Methylocaldum szegediense: one gene and its partner. The protein of the gene in region 2 binds, or shares a complex with, the protein of the main gene of each other region. Links are inferred from orthologs where the notes say so. Each region holds a gene or a part of one and is shown on either strand. Other genes may lie near its edges.

Region 1 (15,146 bases), 1.9 Mb from region 2 along the record:
CTGGACGCAATTTTCCTGTTTTTACCCGAACGAGTGATGTGCATGGTACCTAATCGTTCTATTTCTTCTACTATTACCGCCGCTTCTCTTGCCCTGATCCTGGCTGGCTGTGTGTCCGAGACGAAAACATCGATGCGGAATGACTCCAGCCAGCCGGATTATGTCCGCGGTCGGTACGTCTATAACGCCTTTTGTGCCGAGTGCCACGATTCCGGCGAGGGTGGGGCGCCCACGTTGGACGATACCGAAGCCTGGGAATCGCGGAGTTTGGGCTTCCCCTCGCTGCTGACGAATCATGCGACCGAAGGGTTTCTCAACATGCCCGAAAAAGGCGCCCATACCGACCTCAGCGATGACGCCGTTCGCGATGCGGTCCAATACATGATTAGAGAAATCGCCCGCGGTGAATAGCCGCATACGGAGAAGTCCGTGGGCGCGATTGGCCGGGCGTTACCGTGATCTGTTTCCGCAAAGAGGCCGCAAAAATGGCTCGGGTGACGAAACTTCCGGTTTGTCCTCGCGGTCATACCGGGGTTCGTTAGTGTGACTACTTAGGGCTTAACCCGATAGGTTCGAGAAACCCTTCGATGGGCGAGCGGCCTATGGAGATAGTCTCTTAGCCGGCAGGGAGTGCTGTCCCTTTTTTAGGAGCACACTCAAATCAAACGGTTTTTGTTGAATAGCTATTTTGTGACGATATTCGGCACGTCGGCCGTATCGCTACTACTGGCGTTTTCGGGGCCGGTATTTGAGGGGTCGCCGCCGCTGCTGTTGTTCCTGGTCGTTGTGATGCCCGCCGCATGGCTCGGAGGGTTCGTTCCTGGGTTTTTCGCTACCGCGCTGAGTACCCTTGTCGGTCTGTGCTTGCTGGTAGAGCCCGGTTATTCGCTGAGCGTGGCGGAGACGGCGGAAAAGCTGCGGTTGCTCCTGCTTTTTAGTGTCGGAACACTGGTCAGCCTCGTGATCGATCGGCTGAAAAAAGCGGAGGCGCGAGCGATGAGTGCTGCCATCGATCGCGAGAAGCAGCTGAAGACGGAGATCATCGAACGTTGGGAAACCGAGCAAAAGCTCAAGGACGAAGAAACCTTCGCCCGCAAAGTGCTCATGTCTTCCCTGAACGGTCTTTACATCTACGACCTGAGGACCGGCACCGATACCTTCATCAATGGCCAGTACACGAGGCTGACCGGCTATACCCTCGATGACCTCGCGGCCATACGTGGAAACCGATTTTTCGCCTTGTTTCATCCCGAGGACCAGGCGCGCGTCGCTGCGCATCTGGACAACCTCGCGAGAATGGCGGACGGCGAGGTATTGGAGATCGAATACCGCTTCAAGACGGCGGATGGCCGTTGGATATGGTGTTTATCCCGCGATTCGGTTTTTTCACGGGATCCGGACGGTACGGTGCGGCAATGTATCGGGGCATTCCTGGATATCACGGAGCGTAAGCAGGCCGAGGAAGCCTTGCGCGAGTCGGATCGCCGCAAGGACGAGTTTCTGGCGATGTTGGGGCACGAACTCCGGAATCCGTTGGCGCCGATTCGAAACGCTGTCACGGTCATGAAAAGGATCGGCCTGCCCCATCCCAAGTTGGCCTGGGCGCGCGACGTGATCGACCGGCAGGTCAACCAACTGGCGCACTTGGTGGACGATCTGCTCGACGTCTCGCGCATCGTGCAAGGCAAAATCACTTTGCACAAAGCTACGGTCGAGATGCACAAAGTCATCGATCTGGCGCTGGAAACCAGCCGCCCGCTGATCGAGGCCCGGCGCCACGAACTGAATCTCACGGTGCCCGAAGATCCGCTGCCACTGAATGCCGACGTCATACGCCTAGCTCAGGTTGTGAGTAATCTCCTCAATAACGCTGCGAAGTACACGCCCGAAGGCGGCAAGATTTGGCTAACCGTGGCTCGAAAGAACGGTGATGCGATCGTATCCGTGCGAGATACCGGCGAAGGCATTCCGAAAAATCTGCTGCCCAAGCTTTTTAAGCTCTTCACCCAGGCCGAACGCACCCTGGACCGGGCCCAGGGAGGTTTGGGGCTGGGCTTGACCATCGTGCAAAAGATCGTCGAACTGCACGGCGGCTGGGTCGAAGCCAAAAGCGACGGGCCGGGTAAGGGCAGCGAATTCATCGTGTGTCTGCCGGTTTGCCAAGCGCTCGTCGGTACGGCCGACGGGGTCAAGCGCCAACAGTCTCGGTAATTTAGACAAGCTAGGGCAGGGGGCACGCACCTTCGAGCCCTTGGCGCAACTGATTGCCCCGAAAGTTGGTATGACAATGTTCGGGCCGGGCGAAGGCAAGGGCCGTCGCATTTAGGGAAGATTCAAACAGAGATGGATTCCGTCGCCCTCAGTTGTTCGATAGACTCGGGATAGGCCCGCGGTCCTTCGATAACCCAGGAAACGGTAACCTGTTGATTCCGTTCGTGGCGAGCTTATCGAAGGGCATGAGCGGTACTTGTTTAGAGCTTCCTTAAGGCGAAAAACGCTTGATGTACCGATGAACCGCATCACGCCTTTCGGATCGATCGTTTTGGTATTTGCGCTCCTTTTATCCGGGTGCGATCAGCAAGATGCCGTTTCGATCCGTCTGACCGGCTGGATCGCGTCGCCGATCGAAGAGACTCTCACGCGGACCTTCATCGATACATTCGAGCAACGGCATCCCGGACTCTCGGTTCGGTACGAGCCGATCACGGCCAACTACATGGATAAACTGCTACTCATGCTGGCGACCGGGACCGCGCCGGACGTGATTATGATTGAGGCCTTTTGGATTCCGTTGCTGGTCGAGTACGACGTTTTATTGCCGCTCGACGATTGGGTCGCCGGTGACCCGGACTTCGCTTCGGAAGATTTCGAGCCGGTGCTGCTCGATGCGTTTCGTTCCGGCGGCGCGCTGTACGGCCTGCCTAAGGATTATTCCACCCTGGCGCTTTACTACAATCCGGACATGTTCGAAGAGGCCGGATTGGCATTCCCGCCGCGGAATTGGGACGAATTCGTCGAGTTTGCCCGGCGACTCACCCGCGATACCGACGGCGATGCCCGCACCGACCAGTACGGATACGGGCATGCCGAAAACCTCGAATACTCACTGCCTTTCGTCTGGCAGAACGAGGGCGAGTTTATCGATAGGCGAGGCCGTATCGCTTTTACCGAGCCTGCCTTCGTCGAGGCGCTGAATTTCCTTCGGAGGATGAAGACGGACGGGATCGCCGTGATGCCTTCTGACGTCGGGGCTGCCTGGAACATGGACGCTTTCGGCCGCCGGCGCGTCGCCATGGCGATTTCGGGCTTGTGGGCAGTGAATTTCCTGAACGAGACTTATGCGAGCGTCCCATACCGTGTGGCTTTGTTGCCGGTCGGAAAGAGGCCAGCTACGGTCGCGTTCGCCGTCGGCTACGGCATCCCCAAACGAACCCGAAACCCGGAGTTGGCTTGGCGGCTGCTTCGCTATCTTACCGGTCCGGAAGGCGGGCGCATCTGGGTCAAGTCCGACATCGGGCTGCCGGCGCGCCGTTCGGTCGCGGAGGAGTCGGCAATCGAGCATGATCCCGTGAAACGGGTCTTTCTGCACAGTCTCGACCACGCCCGGATTTGGCAATTCCGGGTGAACCAGCGCATCCTGGACGAAACCCAGAGTGCCCTGCAAGCCATTTTTCTCACGGATGCAGATGTTCAGCCGATGCTGGACGATTTGAGGTATCGGGTGGAAAGGAGAAGGCGGTTTTACGCCGACGTGCCAGGCGATGAATCGCAAAATGGGTCCGGGGTGCCGCGCTGACATGTCCCAATCTCGCCGCGAAGCCCTTGCGGCTTATCTCTTTCTGCTTCCGGCGCTCATCGTCCTTTCCCTCTTCGTCTTCGGTCCGCTGGTTTTCATCTTTGTCGTCGCATTCTTCGACTGGAGTCTTTTCCGGGCCGAACAGTATTGGGTCAGGGCGGCGAATTTCGTCGAACTGGCAGGTGACGAGCTGTTTTTCACTGCGCTGCGCAACACCACGGTCTATGTCCTGGGCGTGGTACCGGCTCAGACGCTGCTGGCCTTGTTGTTGGCGCTCGCCGTCAACCAGAATATCCCTGCCCGGGGATTTTTCCGCGCCGCGTTTTACATCCCGGCCATCACCTCGTCAGTAGTAACGTCCATTATCTTCTTGTGGATCTACTCGAAACCGGGTTTGCTGAATTACGCTCTATCTCGGTTCGGCATAGAGGGACCGGACTGGATCGGATCGCCCAAATACGCACTCGGTGCCATCATGGCGTTAAACGTCTGGTCGACTTCCGGCTATTTCATGGTGGCGTTTCTCGCCGGGCTTCAGAATATCCCGGCCTCGCTTTACGAAGCCGCACGCATCGACGGTGCGGGTCCCTGGGCGCGATTTCGGTATGTCACAGTGCCGGGGCTCAAACCGACTCTATTTTTTGTGGTGGTTCTGGGGATCATCGGTTCCTTCCAGGTATTCGATCAAATCTACATGATGAGCGCAGGCGGGCCGGTCAACGCCACCACTACGCTCAGCTATTTCATCTACAACAGCGCTTTCCGCTATTTCCGCTTCGGTTATGCCGCGGCGGCGGCCGTGGTGCTGTTCGCCATCATCCTGTTCGTCACCTGCGTGCAGCGGAGGATCGTCCGTCCGGAAGCGCCATGATGAAACCCAGCGTCGTTCGAACAAGACTCGTGCGACTGGCCGTCCTTGCGCTTCTGCTTGTGGCCGCCGGCGTTTTCACGCTGCCCTTTCTTTGGTCTTTGTCGATCTCGTTTCAGCCGCCGGGCGATGTGTTCCGCTGGCCGATAAAACTCGTTCCGGACCCATTTACGCTCGAAAATTACCGGCGTCTTTGGACCGAAATCCCGTTTGCTCGGTGGTTGCTCAATAGCGCCGGTGTCGCGCTAGCCGTCACCTCGGCAAATTTATTTTTCGACGCCCTCGCCGGCTATGCCTTCGCCCGTTTACGCTTTCCGGGGCGGAACGTTCTATTTACCCTGCTGCTGGCGACGCTAATGGTGCCCGCCCATGTGACTTTGGTACCGAAATTCATGCTCCTGAACGCCCTGGATCTCGTGAATACCTACACCGCGCTGGTCGCACCGGCCATGGTGCAGGTGGTCGGCATCTTTCTGATGAAACAGTTTTTCGAGTCCCTCCCCCGTCAGCTGGAAGAAGCGGCCTTCATCGATGGCTGCAACCGGTTCCAAGTGTTCTGGCGGGTGGTGTTACCGACCTCGAAGCCCGCGTTGGCGGCGCTGGGTATCTACACCTTTCAGGGCAATTGGAACGAATTCCTGTGGCCTTTGGTCGTTGCTACTACCAGCGACCGGTTCACCCTTCCGGTCGGTCTCGCCATGTTCCGCTACGAGTTCAAGGTCGAGTGGACAATGCTAATGGCCGGAGCGGTGCTCATTGCCCTCCCGACCTTGATCATATTCCTGGTCTTCCAGCGACTGTTCATCCAAGGCATCGCCACAAGCGGATTGAAGGAATGACTCGCGCGAGCGCGCTGTTCAGGGATCGGTTTGAAGTGGCCAATCGGGGAATTGTTATTCCCGCATTCCGCTGTGCTGCATGCGGAGTACGAGAGTTTCGTAGGGCGGGTTAGCGCAGCGTAACCCGCCTTCCGAGGCGCAATCCTCACTCCAAATCTCACGCCCGAATGTCAATCGGTGCTGCCCACTCCCAGGAATACTGCCCCAGCTGAACGAAGCGGTGAAAGCTCGAGTGCGGCCAATCGGCGGCGCGTCGCACCCAGCCATGTTTAACCGGGTTGTAATGGATGTAGTCGAGATGGGCATCGAAATCGTTTTGATCACGTATGGCATGTTCCCAAAACCGCCGCTGCCAGATGCCGCGTTCGCGTTTCATCTCCCTTCGGGTCGATTGCCGTTCCCCCGGCGCAATGGCACGCGCGAAAGCCGACTTGATCAAGCGCCAGCGAGTCGAAAAATCGGCATCATTGGGCGGCAAGGTCCAAAGGCAATGTAAGTGATCAGGGAGTATGACGATGGCGTCGATCCGGAACGGCCTTTGAGTTCTCACGGTACGAAAAGCTTCGCGTAACGCGTCGATGTTGTCGGTGAGCAAGCGACGGCGACGTTCCAGCAACGCTACGGTAAAGAAGTATGACCCGCCTGGGATAGAGGCTCGGATGTAGTTGGGCATGGCGAAAAGTTTGGTCGATGTCTCGCGTTCCCGGAAGGCGGGTTACGCTGCGCTAACCCGCCCTACGAGCTCCGCCAGCGGCTAAGCGGATGTCGATAAGGGAAGGGCCCCGAACACTTTGCAGAGTGCCGAAAGCAGCATTACCACCGATATGGACGTCACATTTTTGGTAAGTGCCAGGATTTTCCGACCGGAAAACAAAACTGGGATTCCATCTGTTTTGCAACATGAGCAGAGGGATCTACGCGGCTTCCTGGAATCGTGCGAATTCGTCGAGGTAAGGCACGGCGTGGGCAATGATTCGGTCGATGGATTCCTCGACCGGGCCTTGGACGGCCTCGTTCGCCTCGTCCGGCGAAATCGGCTTGACCCGAGCCATCAGCGCTTCCATCTGGTCCTTGGGGTTCAATACATCGAGCTTGGCGACCGCACCGACCGGCCACCACACGTCTTCCCGAGTCCAAAAGTCGGACAGCCGGCAAACCAATTCGGCCTGCTCGAACTCAGTCCTCTCCGGAGTGGGCCGCCCGGACGGGCGCATACCGAGCTCGGGAAACCGCCCCGGCTTCGACCAGCCGATTTCAATCGTGAACTCATCCGTATCCTTTCGACTGGGGACCAGAATGATGAAGCAATGGATCGGGTTCTCCAGAATTCGATGGTACACACGCTCGCCGGGGAAGAGGTATATCGATTTGCTCTTGAACGGTTTAAAGGTGGGTAGCCTCGCTTTCATCTCGCGATCGAACCTATCGCGCAATGCCTTGCCATATTCTTTTCGCATGTTGCCCCCTGTCTGAAAGGAAACCGTTACCCGGAATTGAAACCTAGGCGATGGGTTTTTCCCGCATTCCGCTGCGCTGCATGCGGGCTACGAACGGTAGCCCGGATGGAGTGCAACGAAATCCGGGGCGAAGGGGCTTGAGGCTTTTCGGGGAAGACTCTAACCCGCTTCTGCGAGCCGAGGCGCGTCGAGTCCTGCCATCAAGAGTTCGTCCAAAGCCTCGATCAATTCCCGGCGAGGCCTGTCTCGGTAGATTCCGGTTTTCCGTTCGGGCGCGATGCCCCTCAGAAACAGGTAAAACACACCGCCGAAATGGGTTTCGTAGTCGTAATTCGGAAGCCTTTGCTTGAGATAGCGGTGCAGGGCGACGGTGTAGATGAGGTACTGGAGATAGTAATGCTCGCGTGCCATGGCCGCGGCCAGGCGGTCGGGGGTGTAATCGGCTGCGGTGTTGCCGAGCCAGTTGGTTTTCCAGTCGAGCAAGTAAAAGCGGCCGCCCGCTTCGAATACCAGATCGATAAAGCCCCTCATATAGCCCTCGATATGAGCGAAGTCGAGTTGCCGGGCAGCCTCGGCATAGCGGCGGTCACAGCGGAAGCGGGGATCGGCGAGGAGTTTCCGTAAACCCTCGGAATCGCCGCCACGCAAGGTATAGGTGAATTCCATTTCGGCCAAGCGCTTTTCCGCCGGAATGTCCGATAGCTTGAGCCCGCTCTCGTCGAGCGTCGCTTCGAGAGCGGTTTCGATCGTCTGGCGCACGGTTGGCGTCCAGGCGTCGTCGATGCCGTGCGCTTTCAGCTTGCGGCGGACGAGTTCGCCGAGCCGTTCAGAATCCCGACAGGTGAAATCCCACTCTTCGAGAATGGCGTGCAGGCACGAACCGGCCCTGGCGCCGCGCGGAAACGCGAACATCGAATCGCCCGCCGCTTCCGGCAAATCGGAGTCGGCTGGAGTGTCGTAATCCGGTGCTTCGCTGTGCCGCCCCGTGGTCAGACCGGAGAAGCTGCTCATTCGCCAGCTCGGGTAGAGCGGCGGACGCCGGAAGGGGTGAACGGCCAGCGCCGGGCCGGTGTCCGCTCCCGCGCCCCGGTAGCGGACGGAACGGGTTTCGACGAATCCGACACTCACGCAGCCGGGCGCTCGCTCCGCAAATCGCCGGATATCGGTCGCGATGAAGTCGGTATCGGCATCCTGCAGCCTCGATTCCAGGGCGGAAAGCGGGTCGTCCTCCGGCGCCGTCGAGCCGCCGTGCAGCAGCCAGGCCATGGCGGTGGAGTGAAAGCCTTCGCTCTTGTCCCGGCCGTTTCGAACATTGCCCCAAACGACATGGCAGCGGTACACGGCGCGCGTGAGCGCCACGTAGAGGAGGCGCAGATTTTCCGACATTTCTTCCAGAACCGCCTGGCGGCGATTTTCTTCCAGCTGCGCCGAACCGAGATCCAGAAGCGACTCGCCCTCGCTGTGCAACAGTACGGACGGCGCTTTTCGCTGCCGCAGCCGCCCGTCCCAGAGAAACGGACAGAACACGATCGCGTATTCGAGCCCCTTGCTGGTGTGTACGGTGACGATCTTGACGCGCTCGGCGTCGCTCTCCAGCCGCAACAAGGCGGTTTCGTCGTTCTTGGAAGGGTTTCGGATGGCGCGCTCGAACCAGCCCAGCAGCGCATCGATGCCCGATTTCTTGCGGCTTTCCACTTGCAGCAGCTCGGCCAGGTGCAGGAGATTGGTCAAACGCCGCTCGCCGTCGCGGAATTTCGGCAAATGCTCGGTGATGCGGGCGTCCTCGAACCAGCGGCGGAACATCGGCATGAAGCCTTCGCTCAGCCAGAGGTGATGATAGGTCTGGAAGCGATCGAAGATCGCATCCCAAGCGCCTTCGTCCTTTTGCAGATCGAAAATGGCGTTGGCCGTGAAGTTCATGAGCTCGGTCGCCAGTGCGGCCTTGAGCAGCGGTTCGCGCCCCGGCTGGGCGATCGCGCGCAGGATCCGCTCGAGTTCGGCAGCCTCGGGACTCGACAACACACTCTCCTGCCCCTGGCGCACGCTGGGGACGCCGCAGGAGGTCAGTGCTTCTTCCACCAAACGCGCCTGCACATGGGTGGAGACCAGCACGGCGATGTCGCCGCCGTTAAGGTTCCGATCGCCCAAGCGAGCCTTGCCTTCGCTTCCGGCGTTGAGTAGCCGGGTGATTTCGAAAGCCGTCGTCAGTGCCGCCAAACGGCTTGCTGTGCCTTTCGAGTATGGTTTTTCCTTGCCTTCGTCGTCCTGTTCCGGCGGGAGCAAGAGGAAACGAAACGGCTCGCCGCTATCGTCTTCGATCTCCAACGCGGCACGCTGGCGTGTGGCGGGTTTGACCTCCGGGTAGGGAATCTCGTCGAGCAGGAACGGTCTCGGATGGCCGGCGAACAAGGCATTGACAGCAGCGATGAGGTCGCGCTCGGAGCGCTGGTTGGTTTTCAGCGTGCGGCGGCTGATGCGCTCATGGCCGCGCGCTTCGAGGTAGCTGAAGATGTCCGCGCCGCGGAAACCGTAGATCGCCTGCTTGGGATCGCCGACAAAGAATACCGGCGAACCGCCGTCCCCGTAGACGCGGCGAAAAATGCGGTATTGAATCGGATCGGTATCCTGGAATTCATCGATCAGGGCTGCGCGGTAACGACGGCGGACGGTCTCGGCGAGACTCTCTCCATACTCCGAGTCCAGCGCAGCAGCCAGACGGTTCAGCAAGTCGTTGTAAGAGACGATCTGCAGCGCATTCTTGCGCCGGTCCAGTTCGGTATTGCAGAACTCGATCAGGCGCGCCTTGAGATGTTGAAGCCGGGCTTCGAAAGCCCGCCGCAGAGCTTCGTGCGTTTCGATCAAGGATTGGCAGCACTGGAAGAACGGATGCTGCGGTGGTTCAAAGCCTTTTTTGACGACAGTGGCGAGCGTAGAGGATGAAAAACGGCGAAGGCTTTCGGGCAAGTCGAGCAAGGGCGGGACTTCCGGCAATACGACCGGCTGAGGCATCCGCTCCGCCGCCGGCCATCTCGAAAAAAATTCCGCGGTTTCGACTAGCCAGCGTTGCAAGTTCTCGGGTTTGACGCGGGCTCGGTTGAAGCCGGGATAACCGAGCAGTATTGCTTCGATATCGGTTCTTTGGGCATGCCAGACTTCCGCGGCTTCCAGTAAGGCCTGCCCGAAGCGGGCGATGACTTCCTCTTCGCCTGGCGGTTCGGGGGGTACCGCGATTTTGAGGAACGGCTTGCCGACATGCGGCTGAATTTCACTCAACCAGACATCGGGCGATTGGTTTTCCTGAGCCAGATACTCGGACCAAACTGCGGACGCGAGATAGACCTCCCGTCGCCAGAAATCGTCGACGATTTCCCGCAGTAGGTCGGTCTCGTCCGGCATCAGTTCGCAATCGAAATCCGCCCCCGATTCGAAGGCGCTTTCGTTTAGCAGCCGCTGGCAGAATCCGTGAATGGTGTAAACCGCGGCTTCGTCGAATCCGCTGATCGCATAGCCGAGGCGGCGCGTGGCAATTTCGGCCCGATCGCCGTAAAGCTCGATGATGCGGCGGCAGAATTCATCCTCGCTGTCACCGGCTTCGAAAGCGGAAAGGACTTCCCGCAGGCGCTTGCGGATGCGTCCCTGAAGCTCGGCCGTCGCCGCCTTGGTGTAGGTCACCACCAGGATCTGATCCACGCTTAGGCCGAGTTCCAAAATCAGCCGAACGTAAAGCCCCGAAATCGTCCAGGTCTTACCGGTACCGGCGCTGGCTTCGACCAGGTTCAAGCCGGCCAGCTCCGCGGCGTAGACGTCGAACTCGGGGGTAGGATCGATGGACAGTCGGCTGGAATGGCGCATGGGCGATTTCGTCTCGGTTCGTCACGTAATCAAAGACGTGCCGCATCCTACGGCACGGAGCACTCCTACGGCAACGACGCTCTGTGTTCTTGTCGATGGATCAGGAAGTTGCTTGTCGGATATGCCGATGACGGGAAGGAGACGGTTAGAGCAACCGTTCGTTCAAACCGAGTAACGGGCCGTTCGTATCCTACGGTGATCCGGAATCAATGCACGCGGGCGGATTTGCTGCAAAGTGCCGAAAATAGCGGCTTCTCGCGTCTTGGCATGAGTGCCAACGACCTTGACGAAGCCGAACATAAAGGCACTAATCTCGGTTGGAGCAAAGAAATGCCCGCGGTGTGGCCGTAGAGGCGAAGCCGCGAATGCACAACGCGCGGGCTGTTTGTGGAAGATCAACGCCGTATATCAGGGTGAGTGGTCTACTATGCCTTCAACCGCCGGAATAGTGTTCGACGATCTCGACGCGCCGGTTTTTCGCGCGTCCTTCTTCGGTCTTATTCGACGCGACGGGCGCTATCATGCCGGCACCTGCTGGCGTCAGGCGGTCGCGAGCGATGCCGTGGGCCGACACCAGCGTGTCCGCCACGGCCTGGGCTCGTCGTTGAGAAAGCGACAGGTTGTAGTCGAACGCGCCCCTGCCGTCCGTGTGCCCGACGATGAGGACTTTCAACTTGGGGTTTTCTTTCAGAAGCGCTGCCAATTGCGCGATCTGCGGCTCCGATTCCGGCTTGATTTCCGCCTTGTCGAAATCGAAGTAGATGCCATAGATCGCAATCCGCCCGTCGCGTTCCAGCGCCTGCTGCATTTCGCTGGACTTGACCACGGCGATCTTGTCGGCCTCCATCGGTTTCGATTCGACGACCGTCACGGCGACATGCGGTGTCAAAGGTCGGGATTTGGTCGCCTTGGTCTCGACCCCGAGTATCCCGACGGTCACCCGTCCCTCCGGCCCATCCCGCTCCGCCAGCAGATAAACGGTGGTGTCCCAGGTTGTCGGCATGCCGATCTGTCCGTTCCCGGCCATCCAGAAAGTGCCGGTAGACCCGGCGGGTGCGCATTCCTTTGCGCCTTTGCAGAAGAAACGGATCGTGAATCCCTTTGCGTTCAAAGCCGCCTCGTAGTTGCGCATGACTTCGAGGATCGACCGATCCGCAGGACCTTCATACCGGATCGAGGTGAGTTTCCCGGACACGTCGATCTGCCATGCCTCGGGCTTGTTCTGCTGGCCGCGCTCCAGCGCTTTGAACGGCAGCTTCAATTCTTCATAGGATTTCGTTTCGTAGAAGGTGATGACCGATCCCTCGTAACGCCCGACTAGGGCATGGTCGGCAGAACCCGCCAGGTCGGTTTTCTCCGCTTGCGCCGTCCCGGAAATAAAGGCAGCAGCCGCCAAAAACAAAAATGAAATCCCCAATGGCATTTTCATCAGTTCACCTCAAGCTTTCTAGTTGTTCGGGTATTTCGAACCCGCGAAGCCAGCAGCCACATGGCCGCCAACGTACCGCGTCCGGCCGAAGCCTTCGTTCATTCGGACACTGATCGTTCGGCTAATAGGCTTCTCCTGGTTAGGCGGTCGCCTTGGGCCGGGTCGAAGAGTTCTGGAACCTCCCCGGAGAGGTTCCCAGTGGACGCGCTATTTCAGGGGCAATGGTTCGGCATGCCCTGCCAACAAGCGTAGCGAAAGAATTACCAACCACACGCCGCCAGCACCATACAAGGCAAACATCACCCAATACCCCAAGGGCTGACCGGCTCTCGTAAACTCCAGGCGGCCTTTCAGACCGTTGGAACCGCATGGCAACCAACCGGTTTTCAGCGAGCGCCAATCCATGGCAATCAACCCCACGCCAAAGAACAGAAACAAAACGCCCTGAAACACTGCCATGTTTGCACCCTTGTCGATGAAAATTGCTGCACTTTATCGGAAAACTCGGGCCGACAACCACCCCAAAAGTGCGCCGGCACCCGCGACGACGAAACCCATCAGAACTGCGATTATCAGGGCCAGCGGCCAAAGGTTGTGACGGCTTGGTTCAATTGTTGCCTCCACGACAACCCGAGCCATGAGCGTTGCGGGGAATGCCAAAGCCGGCACGGCCGTGCTTCGCCGAAAGCTGAATCGAAAAACAAAGGACAGCAAAACGCTTGTCGTAAAAACAACGGTTACGCCAATTCCGAAAAAGGAGTTGGGCAGGCTTACACTGGCGTACGGAATGTTCCAGAAGGGAACTCCTACGATGAAGAAACACAATAAGAATGCACCAATACTTACTTTTTTTGCGCTTCCCACACGATGTTCCGTCATGGCACTCCTTCTCACAGGCAACGACTATCGAGCAATGAACGTAGGACGTGAACGCAGGCGACTGGAGGTTTGGGCCCGCAAGCCTGCGCGGCTTTTCGCCGAGGTCCGGCGGAATGATGGGTTTGGCCGCATATCCGTTGTGAATACCTGCGACGTTACATCAACGGTAAATAGACGTCCGTAATCATCTCCGCTTCCCTTACATTCGGCCCGACGTTAACGTAGTGAAAAATCGCGGGAAAATTTCCAAGCGTTTCGCCGCTTCGAGGCAGCCAGGTTTTGTAGAGGTAAGCGGCAGCCCGATTATTGGAGCGGGACCCGACGTCGCGCGCGCGAGCGCATCGCAAGCTTGGAATTGTCTTTGTCCTGATCCCGTAAGGATTTGGCGCGACGTCTTCGTCGATGGACAGGCAAAAGTCGACACGATGTTCAGCGGGTGGTGTGCTGAACGGATCAGTGTAGTGAAGTCCGTAGCTACGGTATTTCATCTGGTCCAGAAATCGGTTCTCAAGCTTCCAAGCAATCAACTTTAGCACTGTCTCATATTCGAGCGCCGGTAATCCGTGATGCTCGATCACGGCTACCTTGGTTTCGGGAAATGTGACGATCTGAACATCCATACTGCAATAGCTTTTATCGTGCGGCACGATGACGAAACGTAGCGTAGTCACTGGCGCTGTCTGAAGCGTCTCGGCAGGCCGGGTTTGCATCTCCGAATCTTCGCCGCTCAGGCATCGGGAGGAAGCGCGCGTATGATGCGGGCCGGATTTCCTGCGGCGATCACGTCGGAGGGAATGTCACGGGTGACGACACTTCCCGCACCGATGGCCGATCGATCGCCGACCGTCACTCCGGGGCAGATGATCGCTCCGCCTCCGACCCAAACATCGGAGCCGATGGTGATCGGCCTGGCCGATTCCAGCCGCTTACGGCGCTCGGCGGCGCGGATGGGATGGGTTGCCGTGTAGATTTGCACCGAGGGGCCAAAGAGCACATTGCTGCCGATGGTCACCGGCGCGACGTCGAGCACCACGCAATTGAAGTTGAAGAAAACTTTGGCGCCCAAGACGATGTTCGTGCCGTAGTCGCAGAAAAAGGGCGGCTGAATCCAGGCATCCGTCTCCTTTCCGAAGATCTCGGCAAGCAGACGCCGTCTCTCCTGCCGCTGGTCTTCGCGCGTAACGTTGAGCCGCAGGCAGAGGTCACGGCAACGGTCGCGTTCCCTGCGTAATTGCGGGTCGAGCGGATCGTAAAGCGCGCCTGCGAGCATCTTCTCTTTTTCACTTTTCATGAAAGGTCGGCCTCCAGCCTGACGTTTATAGGCGTGTGCCATAGCGAACGTTCCGCCTTGAACTCATAGCTGCCCCGTTCGTACCGAAAAACATCGGCAATAGCCTGAAAAGGCGGCATTCCTCATACCTGATCCAAAAGTGTAGCGCGGGTATGGAAAAACTTAGCCTCGAGCATTCTCGCGTTTGTAATTCTCTGATGATTCATGGGCGTGGAGTTGCAATGAGAGCGTTTTTCCAAGGTTGTTAGCCTTGATCCCGGCCCGCCAGGACCGTCGGATCCGCGCCATATTGTTCGACACGCCTGCCCGCATGAACCGCTCCATGGCGAGTGCATCGATGTCGCCGTGAAGTCTGCCGAGAAGTAACCCGCAGTACCTTACTCTTTGTGAGTGAGCTATGCCCTGCAATTCCGTTTACCAATCAAACGAGCACATGTAGGCCGGAATGAAGCGTCAGCGATCGTCGGTGCTCGATTGGTCGAGCCAAACCGGGCCGAGATCAAAAAGGCATAAGTAGTTTTTCCTTGAACTCTCGAACCGGGTAATCATCGAAAAATTTGGACGATGAGAAAAAGGAGTTCGAGATCGTATCCGTAAGCCCCGACCAGTTGAGTTACGGAGCCCGAATGGGCTTCGTGGAAAGGCTTATGTCGATTTAACTCCGGGCTCGAGTCGTCATCACACTAATACCATTATGGGTAAATAATGAGAGAAGGAGTTCGATTATGAAGTCCT
Region 2 (14,748 bases):
AAAGAGGCGGTGTTTAAGAATCTGGACACCGGAGAAAACGTCGTCCAACCCTACGACATGATCCACGTGGTTCCGCCCATGAGCGCCCCCGATTTCCTCAAAAAGAGCCCGCTCGGTAACGAGGGCGGATGGGTGGACGTGAACAAGGAAACGCTTCAGCACGTCCGCTATCCCAACGTATTCAGCCTAGGCGACGCCAGCAGTCTACCCACATCCAAAACGGCGGCGGCCATTCGCGCGCAAAGCCCGGTCTTGGCCGCGAATCTGCTATCGGTCATGAACGGTGGACAGCCGGTCGCCAAATACGACGGCTACACCTCGTGCCCGCTGATCACCGGCTACGGGAAACTGATTCTGGCCGAATTCGACTACGACCTGAAGCCCAAGGAAACCTTCCCGTTCGACCAGGGCAAGGAGCGCTACAGCATGTATCTTCTGAAGCGCTATATCATCCCGGTGATTTACTGGAAAGGCCTGATCAGGGGCTATAAATGGCCTCACCTGGGCAAGGCATGAAATGAACGGGCGCGCCGTTCTGTAAATAAGGAGAGACCTCCCAGGCCGGGTGTGTCGCTTTGCGGAATCCCGGCCTGGCCTGACTTCCGCGGCCCTGCAAAGCCTGGGGCTCGTCGTTCGACCCGGCGTACGATGCCGCACCTCGCGAGCTTGTAGCCCTGGCCCCGGCGCGGTCCGCTCATTGCGCGGTAGTGCTACTCTTTCCCGTTCCCTGGAAGCGGATTTAAGCAAGGGTATTCGAGAACGAAACCAAACCAACCTCCCGTGCTCCGCCTCTACCAATCCAACAAACTGGAATTTCTCGCCGAATTCTTGACGGCCAACCCGTCACCGCCGACCTCCCCTTTCGAACCGGAAACCATCATCGTTCCAAGCCTCGGCATGGGACGCTGGCTTTCCCTGCGCCTTGCCGATAGGCTCGGCATCTGCGCGAACGTGCGTTTTCAATTGCCGGCCTCGTTCATCTGGAGCCTGCTTGAGCAACTCCTGGGCGAACTCCCAGGACGCTCGCCCTTCTCCTGCGAGGTCCTCACGTTCCGGATACTCGACTGGCTAGAGCTGCCTGCAAACCTGGAGCGAGCCCCGCGCCTTTCCGGCTATCTACAGAACGGCGACGAGTTGCGCCGGTTCCAGCTCGCCCGGCGAATCGCCGACTTGTTCGATCAATACCTGATGTACCGACCGGACTGGATTGCCGCCTGGGAACGCGGCGAGACTCTGGGTTTGGGTAACGACGAGCATTGGCAAGCCCTGCTGTGGCGCGATCTGACCGCGGCGGAAACCACACCCCATCGGGCCCACTATCTGAACGAACTTAAGACAACGCTCGAATCCGAGTCGGCGGCCGACCGGCTGCCGCCGCGGCGCATCACCGTATTCGGCGTCTCCTCGCTACCGCCGGCGTTTCTGGACGTATTGAACGCGCTTGCTAAGCACACAGAGGTCGACCTGTACGCGCTCAACCCGTGCCGTACGTATTGGGGCGAAATCCGGGACGAACGGGAAATCGGCCACATGGCCGGCGACCGCTCTCCGGAGGATCTGTACCTGGAAGTGGGAAATCCTCTGTTGGCGTCCCTGGGAAAACAGGGCCGCGAATTCTTCGATCTCCTGACGGAACAACCAGAGATCCACGACCTGTTTCAGCCAGAGCCACCCCGAGATTCGCTGCTACACATACTTCAGGCCGATATTCTGGAACCGATAGACCGCCGGAAGGCGGAACGTTTGGTCATACGAACGGACGACCGTTCGCTGCAAATCCATGCCTGCCACAGTCCGATGCGCGAAGTGGAAGTCCTGCGCGATCAGCTTCTGGCTTTGTTCGACGCCGATCCAGAACTGAAGCCGAGCGACGTGGCCGTGCTGACGCCAGACATCGAACAATACACGCCTTATATCGAAGCCGTCTTCGCCGAAAGCCGCGACACTCCGCCGATTCCTTTCAGCATCGCCGACCGCGGATTGGCTCACGAGCAGCCGCTCCTGGACACGTTTCTCGCCCTGCTCGACCTACCGGAAAGCCGATTCGCGGCGGACACCACGCTTGGCTACCTGGAACAACCATCTATACAACGCCGTTTCCGGCTGTGCGAAGACGACCTTCCCATGATCCATCAGTGGGCGCTGGCGGTCGGCACCCGCTGGGGACGAGACGGCGCTCACAAAGCCGAATTTCGGCTGCCGGACATCCCACGCCACACCTGGCGCGACGGCCTCAAGCGCCTGATGCTGGGCTACGCCCTACCGCAGGAACTGGCCGGCGACGGCTTTCCACTGTTCGCCGACACCCTGCCGTACGACGATATCGAAGGCAGCCGGGTCTTGATCTTGGAACGATTCGCGGAATTTCTGGAAACCTTGTTCGAATGGGCGGACCGGTTCAAGGCCAGACAGTCCATACCAGAGTGGGTCGACTGCTTGAACGCGTTCATCGACCGACTGTTCGATCCGCGCGACGAGGACGAAACGCTGCTGCTCCAGCTGCGTAGCACTTTCGATCAGCTGCGGGAGTTCGCGGAACAAGCTGGCTTCGGCGCACCGGTCGGAATCCGGGTAATCAAACGCTGGCTGGCCGACCGCCTTTCGCAGCCCTCCGGCACGGCCGGCTTCTTGACGGGGGCGGTCACCTTTTGCGCCATGGTACCCATGCGCAGCCTGCCGTTCAAAATCATCGCCGTGCTCGGTCTGAATCACGACAGTTTCCCCCGCGAGCGCCATCCTCCCGATTTCGACCTGATGGCGAAACACCCCCGCAAAGGAGACCGATCGCGCCGGCTCGACGACCGTTATCTCTTCCTGGGAACGCTGCTGTCGGCGCGGGAAGTGCTTTATCTCAGCTATGTCGGCCGCAGCGTTCGCGATAATACCCAGCTGCCGCCCTCCCCGCTGGTGTCCGAACTGATCGACGTCGCGAAACAAAGTTGCGAACTGGCCGAGGGCGACCTCGAATCCCATCTCCTAACCGAACATCCGCTCCAGCCGTTCGATCCCGGTTATTTCCGGCATGACCCGAGATTGCCCGGATTTTCGTCGACCTGGCTAGCCGCGGCACAACTGATCGGACGGGGCAATAAGGAGCCCGATCCCTTGTTCGCCGGCCCTCTTCCGGACCCCGAAGAGGAATGGCGAACGGTCGACCCGGAAAGTCTCGCCTACTTTTTCGGCAACCCTGTCCGGTATCTACTGCGGCGGCGGCTGAACCTGATCCTGGAAGACGCCGCAACGGAATTCGAAGTTCGCGAACCCTTCGGTCTTGATTACCCAACGAGAAATCTGGTCCGGCAGAACCTTCTGAACGCCTTGGCATTGGATCGAAAACCACAAAGCGCTTTGCTGCTCGCCGACGCCCAGGGACTCTTGCCCCACGGCCGCTTCGGCGAAGCGCTGCACAGCAAGGAGCAACGGCTGGTCCAGAGCTTCGCCGTGAAACTGCTCCCAGACCTCGTCAAACCGCGTTTCGAACCCCTGCCGATCGACTTCGAAGCAAACGGCCTGCGCCTCCTCGGCTCGCTCGCCGACGTCAGCGCCAGCGGTCTGATCGATTACAGCTTCGAAGAACCCTCTCCCCGCCAACTCTTCAACCTGTGGCTTCGTCACCTGATGCTATGCCTGATCGCCCCCGAAGGCGCGACGCTTCAATCCTTACTGCACACGCCCAAACAGACCTTCACGTTCCAAGCGATTACCGATCCCGAGCACGAGCTCACCAAACTCCTGAACGCTTATTGGCAAGGTCTCTCCGCCCCGCTCCCCTTCTTCCCCAAAACCAGCTACGCCTATGCCCGCTGCCTACAAGACCCTCCGGCCAGACTCGGCGGCGATCCGGAAGCTATCAGGCTCAATGCCCTAAGACAGGCGCGGAGTATCTGGGAAGGTTCGGAATTCCAGTCCGGCGAAAGCATAAATGTCTACTACCAGACGGTTTACCGGCGCAGCGATCCGCTGGACGAAAGCTTCGAGGCACTGGCCGTTGAGCTCATCAACCCGATGTTGACCTCAATGACGAAAGCGGTATCTCGATGATTGTTGACGAGAATCGTGGGCAGGGCTGAAGACGAAACCCGGCAATTGAGGCATGGAAATGCTAGGTTTCCGCAAAACTCCAACCTAGCCTACGGGCTCTGCACTCAGACTTCGCGCCCACTTAAATCTGAATCACAAGCTAACAGAGCGCGCGCCCCCTGTGTCGACCTGCGCTTTAGGGATGAAGAGGTCATCGCCCTTTATTGATGCGACATCTTCGATGGAACGTGCCAGGTCAAAGCGCTGTACGAGCATGCGCGGCGCTCTTAGCGCGACGAGTTTCCCCAGCTGTCCACAACGGCGGCTTCGTCCGGCGCCTGAATCGGCTCGCCGATGGGTTTCCCGCGCTGTTGGAACGCTGGGGTCCAGCGGGCGCGCCCGCCTCCTGGATCAGGAAGGCCGAATCGTTCCTAGGTAGTGCAGGCCTAGCAAACCCGGCAGTATACTGCCAAGGCTGCCCCGGACCTGGCGGCGAGCGGCTATTGTTCGACCAAGAAGCTCTCCTACCTGGAGTGAAAATCCGCGTGATCGGCGATGAGCGGCCGGGCACTTTACCCCGACCCCGCTCTATCGCTCTGACGGCGGCAAACTTGAACGATTGCCCGGTACCGAACAGATTGCCCCGAACCTGGGCTATCGATATCTGTTTGCCGATAAGGCTTACGACTACCTGTCGCGCTGGACCTCGCTCCCGTTCACGGTCTTCACGCCCGTGCGAAAGATGCCGGGACAGCCGCCTCTCGATGCCGCCGACCGCTTGTCTTCCTCGGCCGTGTCGAGGTTCACCAGCCCATTGAAGCGTTGTTTAACTGGATTTAGGCGAAAACCGGTATGGAGACGGCCTGCAAAGTCCGCTCCTCGCGGGGACTCCTCGTTCACATCTTCGGCCGCCTCGCGGCTGCCATGTTCCTATTAAACCAGTGGCCGCACAACCGATTGCTCATATCGTCGAGGTTTATCGGGAGGTGTTGAGCGCGGTACTCGCCCGCCGCGCATAGCTAAAGCGCACGGTTGGCAGCACACCCGGGTCCCGCATCGATGTGAATAATCATCCGGGTCAACGTGGCGTCGTAAGACGTATCGAAGAAAGCTTCCGGATCGATGCAATCCACCACTCAAGTCGGGCCCGCTTCCCCAATACACGGCATACTGCATGATTAGTCTTTCACTGGCGTTCTTGGTATATACCTCAGTTGGCGCATGATCGGCGAAAAGGTCAATTTTCCTAGTTCCTATGCGCCGCCCGCCAGATTGAACCACCCGTTACAAGACTTGCGTCAATGTCATTTCCGGATGCGTCGAGGATCGTGCCGGAAGCCGAACTTCCTTTACGCTTCCGTCATCGTCTCTACCGGCATAAGGAACGGGCTTTCCTCCTGCTCGGCTGCTTCGGCGCGTTTAATACGGCTCGCCTCCAGAAGCGACCGGAGCTTCTCGTCCAGTTTCTCCAGCGTACCCTCGGGATCAATCCACCAATCGGTCGACCAGACACGAATGATTTCCCAACCGAGCCCGCGCAATACTTGCTCGCGCAACTTGTCGCGATCGCGGGCAGTGGCGGTGCGGTGGTAGGTCGCCCCATCACATTCGATACCTGTCAGATAAGCGCCGGGGGCGTCCGGATGCACGACCGCCAGATCGACACGAAACGCCGAAGCACCAACCTGAGTGTGCAATTCCCAACCTTTGCTGGCGAGAGCGGCGGCTACCGCTTGTTCGAAAGGACTTTCGAAGCCGCCTCGGCTGCCGTGAGTGGCTTCTGCCAGGGCGCGCGGGCCGCGCTCGGCGAATTCGAGGAAGTGCTTAAGGTCGCGCACGCCCGCGGCTTGGGTTCGCGTCAAATCCATCTGTTCGGCCTTGAGGCTGGAGAACACGCGCAACTCGTGGCGGGCACGGGTGATGGCGACATTCAGGCGGCGCTCGCCGCCTGAACGGTTCATGGGACCAAAGTTCATCGACACCGCACCGTGGAGATCCGGGCCATAAGTAATGGAGAAGTACATGATGTCGCGCTCGTCCCCCTGGACGCTCTCCAGATTTTTCACGAACACGGGTTCCAGTTCCGTCTCGCTAAAATAAGGCTCGATGGCTGGATCTTTGCGGCGCTCTTCGTCCAACAAGTCTTCGATCAGCGCCTGCTGCTCGGCATTGAAGGTCACCACGCCGATAGTCAGCCCGGATTCGCGGAAGCCCGGCGAATTCAGCCGCCCCACGAGATCGGCCACCAGCGCCTTTGCCTCCGGCTTGTTGACGCGAGCTCCGCCTTTTTCATACACCCCCTTCACATAGTGGAAGCTCACAGCCCGATCTTCAGTCACCGGCGACGGGAAGGTCACGAGCGAGCCTTCGTAGTAACGATGGTTCGAGAAGGCAATCAGGCTCTCGTTACGACTGCGGTAGTGCCAGGTCAGGTTCATGGTCGGTAGTCTCGCCCCTAGGCACTCGTCGAGGATGCTTTCCAAGTCGCCCTCGACATCCTCATCGTCCAGATCCGATTCGGCGCGATCGAAGAAGCTGGTTGGCGGCAGCTGCTTGGGATCGCCGACCATGATGACCTGCTTGCCGCGCGCGATCGCTCCCACTGCATCCCACACCGGAATCTGCGAGGCTTCGTCGAAGACGACGACGTCGAACGCGGTCGCATCGGCCACCAGATACTGGGCGATCGAAAGCGGGCTCATGAGCAAGCACGGCGTTAGCTTGGTCAGCGCCGTCGGGATCTTGCTCATGAGCTGACGAAGCGGCGTGTGATTCCGCTTCTTGGTCATTTCATACTTGAGGATGCCCCACTCCGAGTTTCGTGCGACGCTGTCCTGAGTCGGCAAATCCGCGCACAATCGGGCTCGGATATAGGCTCGGGTCAACTCGGTGAAACGGTCGTCGAGCCGTCGGAAATCGTCGATGCGCTTTTCGTGCACGGCTGATACGAAGCTGCGGATGACTGGTTCCTCGTCCACCGCCGCGTTCAACCACCAGCGGCTGTAATTGGTCTCGAACGCCCGGCGTATGCTGCCCTGCGCCACAGTGCCGCGTTCGATGGCCTCTACGAGCGGCCCAAGTCCGACCGCTAGGGCCTCATCCCGCACCTTGCACCAAGCACACCAAGCATTCAGTCGATGCTGAAGGCGAACGAAGCTTGCACACCGCTCGGCGATTTCGCCGAGGGTAAGTTCGGTGAAATCGCACTTGGCGGTTTCCGAAAAGCTCGCGACCGAAACCAGGCGGTCCATGGCCGGCTGCAACGCCTCGTAGGCTTTAAGATATTCTTCGCCCGCCGCTGTGATCGGGCCACCAGGTTCTAGGAAAACGTTGCCATCACCGAGCAAGCGTTCCAGCGGCGATTTAACGGCGCCGATCTGTTCGGGTGTTCTGGCTAGGTTCGCTATAGCGCTGGAAAGAGCGGACTGAAATTTCAGGACCTGCTCTATTTCTTCCACACGCGTTTTCAGGCCGTTCCAAAGGCCTGCGGTAATGTCCCGAAGATCCTCATAATCGGCGAGCTGTCGTTCGACCTGTGCCAACCCTTGCTCGCGCAAGCGCGCCATTCTGGCCAGCAAACGGATGTCCTGTGCGATGCGCGGCTTGCCTTTAGCAACGATCGCGGTAGAAAGACGTTTGCGAACCTTGCGTTTCCGAAACCACGACAACGGCCAAATCGATTTTTCCGCCTTTTTCCAAGCAGCTGCGAGCTCAGGAAGATCCAAACGTTCGACCTCGTCGGCGTACTGAACCGACAGCTTGCTTCTCGCCTGGAAAATCTCGTCGAGCATCCCTTGTAGATCGGGATCGGCATCGACGACGATCTCTGTGCCGTTCGGCGAGAACGCTGTGCGCAGCGCCCGATGTTGGCTCAAGAGCGCGGTACCGGTTTTGAGGCGATCAGCGATCGAACGCGCGTCAACACGCAGGGCGAAGCGCCAATCGCGCCCGGCGGCGTTCGGTAGTGCGCGGGCCAGCACGGCGAAGGCGCTCCGCGCCCGCTGGTCGAAAGGCACGCTCGGTAGCCCTACGGCTTGAATGAACCGCTCGCCGGCCTGTTGCAAGGCATTCACGGCTGGAATGACGCTGCTTACGGCATCGATCAGGCTTTGCTGCCAGCTCGGCGACCAATCGCTATGGCCGATAGGCGCAAGAGGATGGTCCTGCAAAGCTCCCTGTCCGACGGCCTGAACGTTCACATCCAAGCGGTCAATTAGCTCCCGCATGGCGTCCAGGGACGCCCTGTCGTGGACATCCGCTCTACCCCATGACAGGCCGATCACCGGCACGTCCCTACCGTCGACCACGCGTCCGATCGCATCGTAAATGCTCATGCCGTTCGCATGCCGGAGATGGAGGCGCTCGACATAGGCATTGAGCTCGTCACGCACACGTTTCAACCGCTCAGCTTCGAGGCGCCATGCTTCGGGGTCGATATCGCCGCGCGCCTCCCAGGATTTTTGCAGTTGTGCCAGCACGTCCAGCTTGCGTGCCTTGCTGGAATGCAGCTCGAGACAGAATTCACCTAGCCCCACTTCGCGCAACCGGCGGTACACCACATCGAGCGCCGCAATCTTTTCGGAAACGAAGAGCACCCGCTTGCCTTCCGCCAAGCATTGCGCGATGAGATTGGCGATGGTTTGGCTCTTGCCGGTGCCGGGCGGCCCTATCAGTACGAAATCCTTGCCTCGTGCGGCCGCCATGACGGCCGAAAGCTGAGAGGAATCCGCCGGAAGCGGACAGAAAATCTGGTCCGGCCTGAATTCACGGTCGAGCTGATTCGGGATCGGGAAAGGTACGCCGGAAGGAAAGGGCTCGCGCGGCGTATCGATGAGGTGTCGCACCACCGCGTTTTCGCGCAGCTGGTCGATACGGTCGGTCAGGTCTTTCCACATCAGATACTTGGCAAAGGAAAACGTCGCCAGCACGACATCTTCCGTGACCTCCCAACCCTTGATGTCTTTTACCGCATGGGACACCGCCTTCCAGATGGCGGCCACGTCCAGTCCGGAATCATCCTTGGGCAGCTCGCGATCGGCGAAGCCGAGGTTGAGCTTGAAATCCTGACGCAGCATTTCGACCAGCGTCGGATTGAAACGTGGTTCGTCATCGTGCAAGGTCAAGGTGAAGCCCGAGCGTGCGCTCTTGCGATTCAGCGTGACCGGCACGAGTATCAATGGCGCGCGATAACGCTGGCCGGCCTTGTCGTCCCGTATCCAGGACAGAAAGCCGAACGCCAGATAGAGAGTATTGGCTCCCCCTTCCTGCAGCATGTTGCGAGCCGCACGGTACAGTTCCACGAGCCGCACTTCGAGCTCTTCCGGGGGAAGGTCGACGAATACCTCACGACGCTTCAAGGCATCGCGCGCATGTTCGCGCCGTAGGTCTTCGCGTACTCGTGCCTCATGAATGGCCTGATTGCGCGGGTCGGCACCGTCCATGAGGTCGGGCCTCGGCAAAAGCTTCAGAGCCTGGCCTTCGGCCAGAAGATCCTCGAGCGCACTAGGAGCCGGTGCTTCGAGTTTGAGGGATTTCTTTCCGCCTTTGAAATTCAGCAGGTTATTGCGTAGCGACAGATCGAGCAGCTTACGTTGCCAGCGAATCAACCGATCCTTGGGATTGAGGGTGGCGGGATCGGGTTCGACAATTTCCTCGTCCGGTAAATCCGGAGCGTCCTCGATTCGCGGTTCGGCAACTTGGAATGGCTCGATGGATGTCGTTAGCACGAGCGTTTCAGCACTCGCCAAAGGCCTGATCCGCTGCAGGCGCGCGCGGCGGATGTCTACCGCCAGCTCGAAGTCTTCTTCCTTTTCTTCGGAAATCTGTTGCTCTCCGAGTTGGACGGCAAAGGAGAACAGCGGCGGCGGATGTTGCGTGACGAGAGTGGTTTCGAACAGCAGCAGTTCTTTCAGCTTGACCCGCTTGCGCAAGGCCGTGACGTCATCGACCACAGTGGTCGAGAATTCCTCCGGGTTGAGCCAGACGCCCGCAAACGCATGCCCCTTGGTAAAGACCAGCAGCGGGTTTAAACCGGCCTGTTCAATGGCCGAACAGAACAGAAGCGCGAGGTCGAGACAAGTGGCCAAACCGGATTCGGCGATCTGCGCCGGGCCGCGAATCTTCTGCCCCTTATGTTCGAAGCTCGCGGGCGGTAGGGCATAGTTCAATCCCATCGATGCAATCGCGCTCCAGATACCGGAAGCGAGTTCCCATACCCGCTTCGGGCCGCCGCTGTAGCCATCCAGCGCCGGGCTTTTTTTGTTCTTGCGAAGAATCTCGGCGGCTTGCCTGAGCAGACGCTCCACGGCCGGTTCGTTCGGCTGAACGAAGGCGGCAACCAAATCCGGCAAATCCGACAAGCCACCCCATTGATTCCGAGGCAGAAGTTCAACGGTACACTCGAATCGCACCAGTTCCTCGGGCAGCACCGAAACCCGGTACAAAACGAGAGAGACCGATGCCTTCTCGGCTTCGGTCAAACGAGTGAGCAGTGCTCCATCGAGCTGAACGTCCAGATCGGTAATGTGGTAGCGACTGCTGCCCTCGATTTCATCGATTCGCCATCTTTTCGATTTGAGGAACGCCGGAACGGATTCGAGGCGGAGCTCGAGATCCTTTATCGTCTCCGTCGCATCATTCACGATGCTGAGCTCCCGAAGCATCGGGACGGAATTCTGAAAGTAGGCGAGATTCAGCTTAGAGACGAGCGTTGCCTCGATGCGTTGGGACGGCACACGCCAACCGATTTCGCCGTAAGGCCGCTCGTTCGTAATCCTATCCATCAAGCCCCCTATTACTTCGCAATATTGTTTTTTCCTGCCGTGAGCGAATTTGAAACCGCAGCCAAGGCTCACTCGTCATTACGGCAAGATCCGGTCTCCGAAAAGTATAAGGGTATAATGGGGGCAGAATGGGTTAATCACTCGACAGCCATAAAAACACCACGACATTTGGCTTCGCGGATATAGCTGGGACTAACGAATAGGGGGCTGAATTACTGATCACTAGAGCGTTTTCATCTCTGATGTACGCTCGAATAGAAGCTGCCTTCGGCAGCGAGTGAGTTTGAAGCGGGTCTCTCCCCACGGGGGTAGTGATTAACTAGATGTCAAGTCCCGCAAGATCGTAAACCTTCTTTCGAAAAAGATGAGGATGGGACAGTTGCCAGTTTTTGAGAGCCTGGATCGGGGTGAGATGGCGTAGGGCCTTTTGGGGAATGTGATGATTGTACAGCTCGACATAGCGGTGCAGGGTGGTGTCCAGATCGGCGGTTGAATCGAAGTGATGGGTTTGCAACACCTCCTCGATGCGGCCATTGAAGCGTTCCACCAGGCCATTCGTTTGGGGCCGTCCCGGCGGAATCAGGCGATGTTCGATGCCTTGTTCAGTACAGAGGCGGTCAAACTCATGCGTCCCCGAGGGCTGCCGAGTTCGGGTCAGGAAACGGTCGGTAAACTCCGAGCCGTTGTCGGTCAGGCATTTCTGGATGCGGAAAGGCGCGGCCTGAATCACCGCTTTGAGGAAGTCCTTTGCGCTTAAGGCGGAGCGGTTGGGCTTGAGGGCGACATAGACCCAGCGGGTGGCGCGGTCGATGGCGACGAACAGGTATCGGCGGGGTTCGCCGTCGATGGCGGGCAAGTACTTAACATCCAGGTGAAGGAAGCCGGGCTCATAGGCCTTGAAGGGTTTGACCTTCGCCTTCTCTGTAGGCGGAAGCAGGGTCTTGAGGGACGCCACCCCGTGGCGGCGCAGGCAGCGGTCTAGCCCGGAACGGGACACGGCGGGATTGAGAAATTCCCGGGTCACGGCCAGGAGATCATCCAAGGGGAGGAGCAGAGCTTGGCGGAGGTAGACCACGATGGCTTCCTGGGCGGGCGTGAGCGTGGTTCTGAGGGTGTGGGGCCGGTGTGAGGCATCTTCGACCGAGGAGCGGTGTTTCCACTTGCGGACGGTCGTTCGGCTAATGCCATGCTTTTGGGCCAAGGCGCGCTCGCTCAACGTGGACGCTTGAATGGCCTGCCGAACCGCCGGGGTGGTACGGGCGTTCTTATGAAGACGAATCTGCATGGAGAGAAACCTCACTTGGACGAACCGAATATCTCCTGGAGAAGGCTCCGGGCTTCGAACCAAGCATAACTCCTTCTCGGTAAATAATCACACGAGACGCGACACGGAAGACGATCCCACAGTTGGCGGGCCGTGGCTTCTGTACGGTCACCCAACGCGTAGGCTACGATTTGTCGGGTGTGCGGGGCGAAGGCGATCCACAGCCACATCGGTGTGGTTTTCCGACCAACGTAGCTCCTGACTTCATCGCATTCCAGCACAGGTGGAGCCCCGCTGGACTGCGGTGGATCGACTACCGTGACGCTCAGAGGCGGCAGGCTTTGGACTTTTTTTGAACCACTTGACGACCATGGTGGGTGAGACGCGAAAGGTCCTTTGGAGCTAATGACGCAAATGATGCAGTTCCTGGCTCACCCCATCCTACGAGCCGGGTTACGTTGCGCTCGCCTCATACTAAAATACCTTACTTCTAATCCGGTTAATAGGGCGTGGTACCCGCTAAGCTCTTACACGGATGACTGGCCTGCCTACGCGACCCGTAGCGAGGTCAGCAGTATGTCATTGGCAAAAACATAAACCGATTAAATAAAAAACAAAAATCTATTATTAAGTGCCAGCATCAAGCACGTGGCACGTACAACCATTTATTTCTAGAAATCGGAAATACTTCATGTTGGCCTTTTTGCGATATTCTTTGCCAGATATTGCTTTCAATCGATTTCTCCCACCATTTTCTAAGCACGAAAATTTAAGACTTGCCAATGGAATCCACTCCTTCAAATCCCTTGGCTCCCATTTTTACGTAGATGTCCCGGTAAGTCGTATTAGAGGAGCTCGATTAGTTTTGTTTAATCAAGAGCTCGCTAAAACATTAGATATAAAATTACCAAGAAAAAGCACCGAAATCGAAAATTTTGTTCTTGATTTATTCGCGTGGTTTAAGGCTGACGAAAAGACAGCTCGCGAAGACCTAGATACCGACCATACCCGAACATTCTTTGCAACCCGCTATCAAGATTCCGACGATAAATGTGTTGGCAGCGCCTTAGGTGATGGCCGCACCGTCTGGGTTGGTGAACTTTCTAATGTAGATGTAAACCAGCGAATTCGTTACATGGATGCTACGGTGAAAGGAATCGGCATTACTCCTCTTGCTTGGCTGAATCACTCCAAGCAAAGCCATCGCGACGGAAAACTAGGAATAACAGAAGCTGTCCATGAATACATTTATGGTTTGGCTGCCACTAAAAACGGTATCGACACCGTACGCCCTCTCGCGGTAATAGAGTTACCCTTCTTCCGTGAAGCAACAGGTGAAAAGGCAGCTCTTATTGTCCGCATCGGGAACCATCTGAGATTTGCCCATTACCGCTATTTTTCTAACCAACCGTGGAAGCTTGAAAAGATTTTTGAGTACGGATTAAAACGAGATCTAGGTTTACCTCTAAATTATCCAGTAACTCCCCAAAACGTTCGTAATTATCTGGATCGTATCGTAACCAATCTCGCAAAAGAGGCTGCAGTCTACTATGACCTTCACGCTGTGCACGGCTCTCCAACTTATGGAAACAGAACGTCTGACGGCGGCACCATCGATCTATCGACCTTTGTTTACCTCGATGCTCATCACCAAAAATATAGTTATATGCCTGGAAACAAATACTTCCTGGGCGGCAGGTGGGGACAACCTGAACAATTGTTTACCTTATTTAGCGACCTAATAAAACTGACTTGCAAAAGTCGATTTAAATATACAAACGAAATTGCATCAGAAAAATTTTACTGGGAAAAATTCCGCAATACGATGGAGAGAACTCTGACTCATCGATGGCTAAAAAGACTCGGACTCTCCGAAAATGAAATCTTAGCGCTTTCCAGCGATACCAAGAATCGCTTTCATAATATTGTGAAAGCCATCTACGAAGCTCAGGGAACAAAAAAGATAAAACTCAATAGAGGAAGGACTTTCTTAGCGGCCTTCGAGCCTCGGAAAATATTATCCCGTACAGCCCAGTACTTCGATAAGTTTAATGACATTAACTTTATTTGGGAAAACCTTTTCAAGGTGCATAGAAACTGGGGAACTTTTAACTTTCCGAAAGCGCTCCCGTTCATTACGGAATATATAAAGTCAGTTGAATATATTGTCGATGAGCTTGATAAAACGGGCGAGATCGTCACCAAGTGGAAATCTCGCAGCCAACAAATGCAATTATCGGAGCGCCGGGAACTAGGTAGCGACTTTTTCTACGACTCTGAACGATTCATCTCTTCGCAGGAGGTCTTAGCACAAATTCACCGAGGAAAAGCCAACTGGAAAGTGATCAGCGACATGGCTGCCGACGCCGCAGAAAAATTGGTCGATCGAGGTCTAGGTTCTGTCGATATTGTGTAGGTGTCGCGTCTCGTGTGATTATTTACCGAGAAGGAGTTATGCTCTGTTTGAAGCCCGGAGCCTTCTCCAGGAGATATTCGGTTCGTCCAAGTGAGGTTCCTCTCCATGCAGATTCGTCTTCATAAGAACGCCCGTACCACCCCGGCCGTTCGGCAGGCCATTCAAGCGTCCACGTTGAGCGAGCGCGCCTTGGCCCAAAAGCATGGCATTAGCCGAACGACCGTCCGCAAGTGGAAACACCGCTCCTCGGTCGAAGATGCCTCACA

What was found.
Region 1: the proteins of recC (region 2) and recB are in contact, whole or in part, in a cryo-EM structure (PDB 5MBV), measured with the Escherichia coli proteins. The link is inferred for Methylocaldum szegediense from one-to-one orthologs.

The regions. Positions count from the first base shown.
Region 1 is NZ_OX458333.1:2,185,067-2,200,212, reverse strand. What follows is about bases 6,920-11,140. They hold recB (exodeoxyribonuclease V subunit beta), read right to left. Parts: upstream 10,813-11,140; coding sequence 7,120-10,812; downstream 6,920-7,119. Other genes in these bases: QEN43_RS09315 (hypothetical protein), read right to left, coding at 6,920-6,960. In the rest of the region: QEN43_RS09345 (c-type cytochrome), read left to right, coding at 43-411; QEN43_RS09340 (PAS domain-containing sensor histidine kinase), read left to right, coding at 676-2,211; QEN43_RS09335 (ABC transporter substrate-binding protein), read left to right, coding at 2,510-3,796; QEN43_RS09330 (carbohydrate ABC transporter permease), read left to right, coding at 3,798-4,667; QEN43_RS09325 (carbohydrate ABC transporter permease), read left to right, coding at 4,664-5,503; QEN43_RS09320 (REP-associated tyrosine transposase), read right to left, coding at 5,661-6,176; more of QEN43_RS09315, read right to left, coding at 6,418-6,919; QEN43_RS09305 (OmpA family protein), read right to left, coding at 11,246-12,241; QEN43_RS09300 (hypothetical protein), read right to left, coding at 12,449-12,700; QEN43_RS09295 (hypothetical protein), read right to left, coding at 12,734-13,120; QEN43_RS09290 (AraC family transcriptional regulator), read right to left, coding at 13,276-13,830; QEN43_RS09285 (sugar O-acetyltransferase), read right to left, coding at 13,848-14,411; QEN43_RS09280 (hypothetical protein), read left to right, coding at 15,137-15,146. UniProt on the Escherichia coli protein: A helicase/nuclease that prepares dsDNA breaks (DSB) for recombinational DNA repair. Binds to DSBs and unwinds DNA via a rapid (>1 kb/second) and highly processive (>30 kb) ATP-dependent bidirectional helicase.
Region 2 is NZ_OX458333.1:4,046,583-4,061,330, reverse strand. The notes cover bases 419-4,241. They hold recC (exodeoxyribonuclease V subunit gamma), read left to right. Parts: upstream 419-780; coding sequence 781-4,041; downstream 4,042-4,241. Other genes in these bases: QEN43_RS17605 (NAD(P)/FAD-dependent oxidoreductase), read left to right, coding at 419-516. Outside these bases: more of QEN43_RS17605, read left to right, coding at 1-418; QEN43_RS17595 (DUF4011 domain-containing protein), read right to left, coding at 5,370-10,802; QEN43_RS17590 (IS481 family transposase), read right to left, coding at 11,122-12,087; QEN43_RS21855 (IS1 family transposase), read right to left, coding at 12,099-12,347; QEN43_RS17585 (protein adenylyltransferase SelO family protein), read left to right, coding at 12,758-14,482; QEN43_RS17580 (IS481 family transposase), read left to right, coding at 14,588-14,748. UniProt on the Escherichia coli protein: A helicase/nuclease that prepares dsDNA breaks (DSB) for recombinational DNA repair. Binds to DSBs and unwinds DNA via a rapid (>1 kb/second) and highly processive (>30 kb) ATP-dependent bidirectional helicase.